DNA from 3 places in the Paenibacillus albicereus genome. Region 3 is predicted to be linked to each of the others. Evidence: riboswitches for the same ligand, from Rfam matches in the RefSeq annotation. Region 3 holds a riboswitch; each other region holds the start of a gene.
What was found. Region 3 has a riboswitch for cyclic di-AMP ahead of HGI30_RS09230 (hypothetical protein). Riboswitches for the same ligand answer to the same signal wherever they lie in the genome.

Region 1 (2,255 bases), 1.8 Mb from region 3:
GAGGATAATCATGAAGAACAGGCTCGCCTGGGTAAGCGCTCCGATATCCACCGAGTTCGGGCCGGCGGTGCGCGTCGCGACCGACTGGAACAGCGAGGCGAGCAGCTTGCCGCCCAGGTCGAGCGGCCCCATCGTGCCGGGGTTGCCGTACTCGAACAGGAAGATGACGACCGTGCCCAGCGATACGAGCCCGCCGGTCGCCAGCAGCACGACTTTGGAGTGGAGCGTCAGCCGGCGCTGCCTGCGGAAGTCGACCAGATCGGACAGGACGATGAAGCCGAGCCCGCCCAGGATGACAAGCGAGACGGTGACGAGATTGACGAGCGGATCCGCGACGTAAGCGGTCATGCTGCGGTACTCGCCCATGATGTCGAAGCCGGCGTTGTTGAACATCGAGATCGCATGGAAGATGCCGTAGTAGACCGCCTGGCCGATCGGCATGTCGTACAGGAAGCGGATCGCGTACAGCAGCGCTCCGCAGCCTTCGATGACGAGCGAGTAGAGCAGGACGCGGCGGATCAGCCGCACGATGCCCTCCATCGAGCCCTGGTTCATCGCTTCCTGCAGCAGCAGCCGGTCCTTGAGCGAGATCCGCTTGCGCAGCACGAGCGCGAACAGCGTCGCCATCGTCATGAAGCCGAGACCTCCGACCTGGATCATCAGCAGGATAATCAGCTGTCCCGCGATCGAGTAGTGCGTCCCGGTGTCGACGACGACGAGGCCGGTGACGCATGTGGCGGATGTCGCGGTGAAGAGGGCGTCGATCCAGCGCGTCCCCTGGCCGTCCGCAGTGGCGAACGGCTGCATGAGCAGCAGCGAGCCGAGCAGGATGATGAGCCCGAAGCCGGCGATCAGAATCCGCGGCGGGGATGGGATGAGCAGCTGCTTGAGCTGCAGCCTCCATGCGGTCATAGGCGGGAAGTCTCCTTTTTTTGAACACGACAAAAAGGCACCGGAAACACCCGGTGCCCAGCGCCTGTGTGAGTCCTGTCATGAAGCCTGCGAGGTTAGCTGACGGATTCGGGCGTGACGGCCGCCCTAACCGCCGGGGCATGTCCCCGGCGGCATTCACCCCTGCGGACGGCAGCTGCTCGAGCGGCCGTCCGCGCTGGTTCCCCCGCTTCCGGCGCATCGTCCGGAATTCGGCAGTTTAAAGTTCTATAGGATCGGATTTGATTATATAGGATAAAGGACAGGTTACCAAACGCATCGGCGGGCGATGGCGGCCGATTTGCTTCGTTATTCGGGGCTGGCGGACTTTGCGGCGGATGCTATCCCCATCGCGCTCGCTCTTTTGGCCGCTGGCTCGTCCGCACGCCCGGGCGGCATGGATAAAAGGAAAGCCGCTGTGGTAAGGTTAAACCATGGATCCAACCAGGCAGCGCCATCAGCAAGGAGGACTTCAATGAATTCATCCCGTCTCGATCAAGCTTTTCGAAGGTACGTATGGTATGGCGCGATCGGAGCCGCTTTATTCCTGCTGCTGCAGGTCATCCCTTCGGCAGCGGGGCTCGGCGAGGAGATGGAGCCGGCTCATCCGGTCAGCCGCGAGCAGGCGTTGGCGGCGGCAGCCGACTTCGCCCAGATGCAGCTGGGGTCGCTTCCGCAGAACGCCCATGCCGTGCATCAGGCCGACCGGCTGATGGCCGGCTATGTCGCCAAGGAGAAGCTGGGCAAGACGATGGACAGCAGCGCCGGCCTCAAGGTGCCCGTCGATCTATGGCAGGTGACGCAGAACTTCGAGGACGGCCGGCGGCTGCTCGTCGAGATCGGCATGACGAGCGGCAAGCTCGTCGGCTGGAAGCAGCTGCTCGAGCCGTCCGGCGGCGACAGCAGCGGCTCCCCGCTGGAGGGCGGCGCCCTGGACCGGACTGTGCAGCGGCAGGCCGACGAGCTCGGGATCGGCCAGCTCCGCCGCGCCTTCGCCGGCGAAGGCGACTCCGTCCGCTACGAGGCCGATGGGATCACCGTCGGAGAAGCGAGGCTGACCGTCCTGGCCGAGGGCGAGCGGCTCGAGGGCGAAGGCCGGCTGACGCGATTCCAGCCCGTCTACGAGGTTCCTGCCTCCTACGCGGCCTACACGGAGGAGCAGGACCGGCTCGGCGAACGCCTGTCGCTGCTCGGCAACCTGCTGCCGTCCGGCGTCATGACGCTGCTCGCCATTGTTTACGCGATCGTCATGCGGCGCTTCACGTCGTTCCGCCGGGGCTGGGCGCTCGCGCTGATCTTCCTCGTCTTTTATACGATCAACAACT
Region 2 (2,255 bases), 1.9 Mb from region 3:
CGACAAGCCTGATTCCGGCGGACGTCAGGTTAGTTGACAATCTTTTATCGTCAAGCTATAATCGTGTAAATTCTCTGACAATTTCGTCTTGTTTTTCGGATTCCGATACGGTGTATATAACATCCAGGCCGGAAGCCCAGCGCATCTCCGCTCCGGCAGCGCCCGCAAACACCAAACCTTCATCTGCCGTTGATCTGACGATCATCATCCGCAGCTTTAATGAAGCATAGAAGCCCACGAATGCAGGACATGCTAGAGGAGAGTTTCAATCCAGAGAGAGAGGAAAGAATGAAGATGACTGAAAAAATCTACGCCTACTACGAGCAGCTGCACCAAGCGACCGGCGACCTGCTGGACCGCGCCGGCGCCTATCGCAACGCTCAGGAGCTGGAGTCGCTGCAAAGCGAGCACGCCCGCCTGCGGCCGGAAGGGCTCGACCTCGGCGAGGCCGAGCTGACGAGCTTGATGGGCATGCGCACGAAGCTGCTCACCCTGATGGAAAACTCGCTGTACACCGCCTGATCCGGATCGGATCCCGCCGGCGCGGATGACGCGCCGAATGTGAAACGCCCCTTGCGAGGGGCGTTTTTTTTTGATGGTTCGAATGGAGCGAATACGGACGGGGCGAGGCGCCGTTCGACTCGCGCTCCCGAAGCAAGCGCTGTCAATCCTCTTTTTGAACATGAGAATTATGAGAATATGTCGGGAAAGGGAGGAAAATAGCTTAAAGAAAAGAATACCACTTCCAGAAGAAGTTCAAACATGCCGAGTTCCATGAACATGGAAACGGGGGAACCATCTATAGGGTGAATTGATTTCGCCCTCCTCGCCGCAAGGCAGGAAGGCCGGAGAAATCATAGGGAACCTTCAACCGAACCCCACAGCTAACCTCGTAGGCTCTGGAAGGAGCACCACAGCTTTGAAGAAGAAAGCCGCAGCAATCGTACTCGGACTTGCCCTGCTGTTCACCGCAGGCGCGCAAAGCGCATCGGCAGGCTCCAAAATGGATGGCGTCATCAGCGGCGTCATCGGCACGCCGTACAAAGCGGCGGGCACCACCTCGAAAGGCTTCGACTGCTCGGGCTTCACGTCCTACGTGTTCAAGCAGTTCAAAGTCTCGCTCCCCCACTCGTCCGCGGCGCAATCGGCCATGGGCAAGAAGGTCGCCAAGGACGACCTGAAGGCGGGCGATCTCGTCTTCTTCAATACGAGCGGCAAGGGCGTCTCCCATGTCGGCATCTACGTCGGGGACGGAAAATTCGCCCACTCCTCCTCCAGCCGGGGCGTGACGATCAGCGAGCTGAGCGAGTCCTACTACGCCAAGCGCTACCTGTCGGCCCGCCGCATCATGGACGACAAGACGTTCGAGAAATTCGCGGACGAAGCCGCCGACCAGCCGGACGGCGGTCCGGACGTCGACTAGAGCCTTTCGAGCACGGCCGAGCAAGCCGCAGCAAGCCTCCCCGGAGCGCCTGCTGCGGTTTGTTTGCTTTCGGGCCGGGTATTACGGAGAAGAGCATGACCGGCTGCGTCCGGTCCAAGGAGGCACATCCATGTATCTGTTCATCCACCGCAAGGACCTCCGGGCGGGCGATCTGCGCGCGTTCGACTACGCGGCCAGCCTCGGCATGCCGGGCATCCATGTCCTGATCCTCGATCCGGCGCTGCTCGGAGACGGCCGCGCCGCGTCTCATCCGGGACGGCACTTCCTGCGGACCGCCGGGATGCTGCGCCAGGACTACGAAGCCCAGGGAGCGCGGCTGCATCTATTGCATGGCGACCCTGCCCGAGTGGTGGACGAGCTGCTCGAGCGGGAGCCGATCCGGGAGGTCGTCGTCACCGCCGACCATACGCCTTACGCGCTGCGGCGGGACGAGCGGCTCGCCGCCGTCTGCCGCGGCCGGGGCGTTCGCTGGACGGCGCTGGAGGATGTGCCGCTCGCCGATCTGGACGAGTTCCAGGAGCATACGGGAAGAAAAGAGCCGTACCGCGTGTTCACCCCGTTCTACCGGGCTTGGAGCGGCTATGTCCGCTCGCGGCTCGCTCCGCCCCCGGGCGTACGCGCGGGAGAGCTGCCGACGGCCCCGCTCTCGCTTCTCCGCTGGCCCTTGCCCGCCGAGCTCGCCGCTGCGCTCTCCGCCGCCGTGCCGGAGGACGAGCGGCCCGAGCGGCAGCTCGACCGGTTCCTCGGCGGCAGCCTGCAGGCATACGAGGAGCTGCGCGACCGCTACGCGCAGGATGCCGGCAGCGGCCTC
Region 3 (2,255 bases):
CTGATCGCGTTCGGATTCTCGAACGGATGGGCCGAGTTGACGCCCATATGGCCGCCGCCGTTGTTGCCCAGCTCCTTGATGGCGAGCAGCGAGGCGACCGGTCCGCGCGCGATCGTCTGCTCTTCGCCTTGCAGCGTCTGCGCGGCGGCGGACGGCTCCAGCGTCTGGGGCACGCCGAGCGCGACGAAGACGATGGCGAGGACAAAGGCGATCGGCAGCAGCACCCGCGTGATCGAGCGGACGAGATCGACGAAGAAATTTCCCATCGGCTTGCCGGCGATGCCGCGCATGAACGCCATCGCGGCGCACAGCCCCGTCGCCGGGGAGACGAACATCATGAAGACGATGGCGATCATCTGCGACAGATAGGACAAGCCGCTCTCGCCGCTGTAATGCTGCAGGTTCGTGTTGGTCATGAAGCTGATCGCCGTGTTGAACGCGAGCCTAGGCTCCATGTTCGCGATCGAGCTCGGGTTCAGCGGCAGATGGCCCTGCGTGCGGAACACGAGGTAGACGAGCAGGATCATGACGCCGTTGCTGACGACGAGAGCCGCGGCGTAGGATTTCCAGCTTTGGACGGCGGGCTTGATGCCCCCGATCCTGTAGAGGAGCCGCTCGGCGGGACCGAAGACGCGGTCCAGCGCGGTAGGCTCCGGGCTGTACGCTCGGTGCAGGTACAGGCCCGCCGGCTTGGCGAGCAGCAGCACGAGCAGCAGCGTGATTGCAATCGATATTCCTGCCATCATCGTAGGTGGCTCCTTCTTGGGTCAGAATTGGTCGGGGTGAAGCAGCACATAGACGAGGTAGAGGAAGACGGCGGCGACGAGCGTCCAGAGCAAGGCGATCATCGTTTTTCGCTTCCTTCCTGCATCTCTTTGCCGCACCAGGCGAGAAGCGCCAGCATGGCGGCAGTCAATCCGGCGAACAGGGCGAGCATGGCGATATCCATCATGAGAACGGCTCCTTTTTCATCGTGTCGAGCTCGCGGCCCGCCTCCTCCTGAATGAGGTAGAAGACGTCCCGGCCGTTTGTATGAATGACATGATCGGCTCCGAGCGCTTGATACACGCCTCGCGAGCTTCTTCCTTGCGTGACGACGAACAGGCGGCGACCGGTCCAGTCGCGGCAGATCTGCACGTAGCGGCAGCAGAGCGCCAGGCTGCTCTCGAACAGATAGACGTTCCCGACCCGGCAGTCCGGGATCGGATTGCGGTCCTTTTCCGCCGTATCGATTTGCATGATTTGACGGATGCCGAGGCTCTCGAGCCGCTTGCGCTCGCGGCTGCTGTTGACGATGGCCGCGCAGGGCATCCGCAGATGCTGCAGCTGTATCAGGAACCGCTCGCCTGCCGGGGTCGCCGGCGAGACGAGGGTAGTTTGCGGGTCTTGATCCATGGTGCTTCTCCTTCGGGGGTCAGGGGCGGCGGACAGCGGCGGACCGTCGTCCGCCATGGGAAAAAAGCGCGCAAAAGACCACAGAGGCAGCGGCCCCTGTGGTCTTGGTCAGATCACAAGCGTCATCATCCTCTCTCCCGATCGGAGCGCGGCGCGTCAAGCGTGCCGTGTCCTTGCGCCTACGAGGTTAGCTGTCGGATTCGGACGGTGAGAGTCGCCCTACTCGGAGGATGGAGTCCATGGCTCCATTCCTCCGGGATTCACCCCTGGAGCGGCCCGTGCCGACTCTCACATCGGCTCTGGCCTCTCCGTTTGGTTCCCCCGTTTCCCGTTTCGGAAACTCGGCGTTGTCAAAAGCTGGTCTGGATTGCTTGAGTCGAATCTTACACCCGGACTTTTCGCAAAGTAAAGCCGAAGCATCGCCAGAAAATCGGTACGAAACCAGCTTCTAGGATTCTCGGCTGCATCATATCTCCGTTTTTCTCTCCAAATCTCTTGATATCTCTCGTTTTCGATTTCCCGTCCAAATCGACTCCGGCCAGAAGGGACGGGCGCTTGCTTGCGAAACGGCCTTTTGGTCGCGCTTACATGAGCTGTTAGGACCGGATTCGCTCCCCGCGATTTTTTACATCCGCTCCGCCCGTCGATTAGGATAGGCGGCAACTTGGATCAAGGAGTGATGGACATGTCCGCGAAAGAATCGATTCTGGTGTGCGTCTCGTTCGGTCCGCACGGGGAGCGGCTCATCCGGCGCGGCGCCGAGCTGGCCGCGGCGGCGAGAGGCCGGCTGCTCGTGCTCACCGTGCTGCCGGCGGCGGAGGAGGCGCTCGGCCCGGAGCAGGAGCGCTGGCTCGGCGCTT

Region 1: it holds a riboswitch for cyclic di-AMP, as region 3 does, so the genes downstream of both, HGI30_RS17760 (TrkH family potassium uptake protein) here and HGI30_RS09230 (hypothetical protein) in region 3, are expected to answer to the same signal.
Region 2: it holds a riboswitch for cyclic di-AMP, as region 3 does, so the genes downstream of both, HGI30_RS01110 (C40 family peptidase) here and HGI30_RS09230 (hypothetical protein) in region 3, are expected to answer to the same signal.

The regions. Positions count from the first base shown of each region.
Region 1 is NZ_CP051428.1:3,958,639-3,960,893, forward strand. Features, by position in the region: gene HGI30_RS17760 (TrkH family potassium uptake protein) at 1-912, opposite strand, end outside; cyclic di-AMP (ydaO/yuaA leader) riboswitch at 983-1,158, opposite strand; gene HGI30_RS17765 (CPBP family intramembrane glutamic endopeptidase) at 1,406-2,255, shown strand, end outside.
Region 2 is NZ_CP051428.1:243,724-245,978, reverse strand. Features, by position in the region: gene HGI30_RS01120 (hypothetical protein) at 1-37, shown strand, start outside; gene HGI30_RS01115 (hypothetical protein) at 295-522, shown strand; cyclic di-AMP (ydaO/yuaA leader) riboswitch at 754-914, shown strand; gene HGI30_RS01110 (C40 family peptidase) at 920-1,423, shown strand; gene HGI30_RS01105 (cryptochrome/photolyase family protein) at 1,554-2,255, shown strand, end outside.
Region 3 is NZ_CP051428.1:2,126,802-2,129,056, reverse strand. Features, by position in the region: gene kdpA (potassium-transporting ATPase subunit KdpA) at 1-743, opposite strand, end outside; gene HGI30_RS23630 (potassium-transporting ATPase subunit F) at 768-848, opposite strand; gene HGI30_RS09230 (hypothetical protein) at 949-1,395, opposite strand; cyclic di-AMP (ydaO/yuaA leader) riboswitch at 1,557-1,752, opposite strand; gene HGI30_RS09225 (universal stress protein) at 2,081-2,255, shown strand, end outside.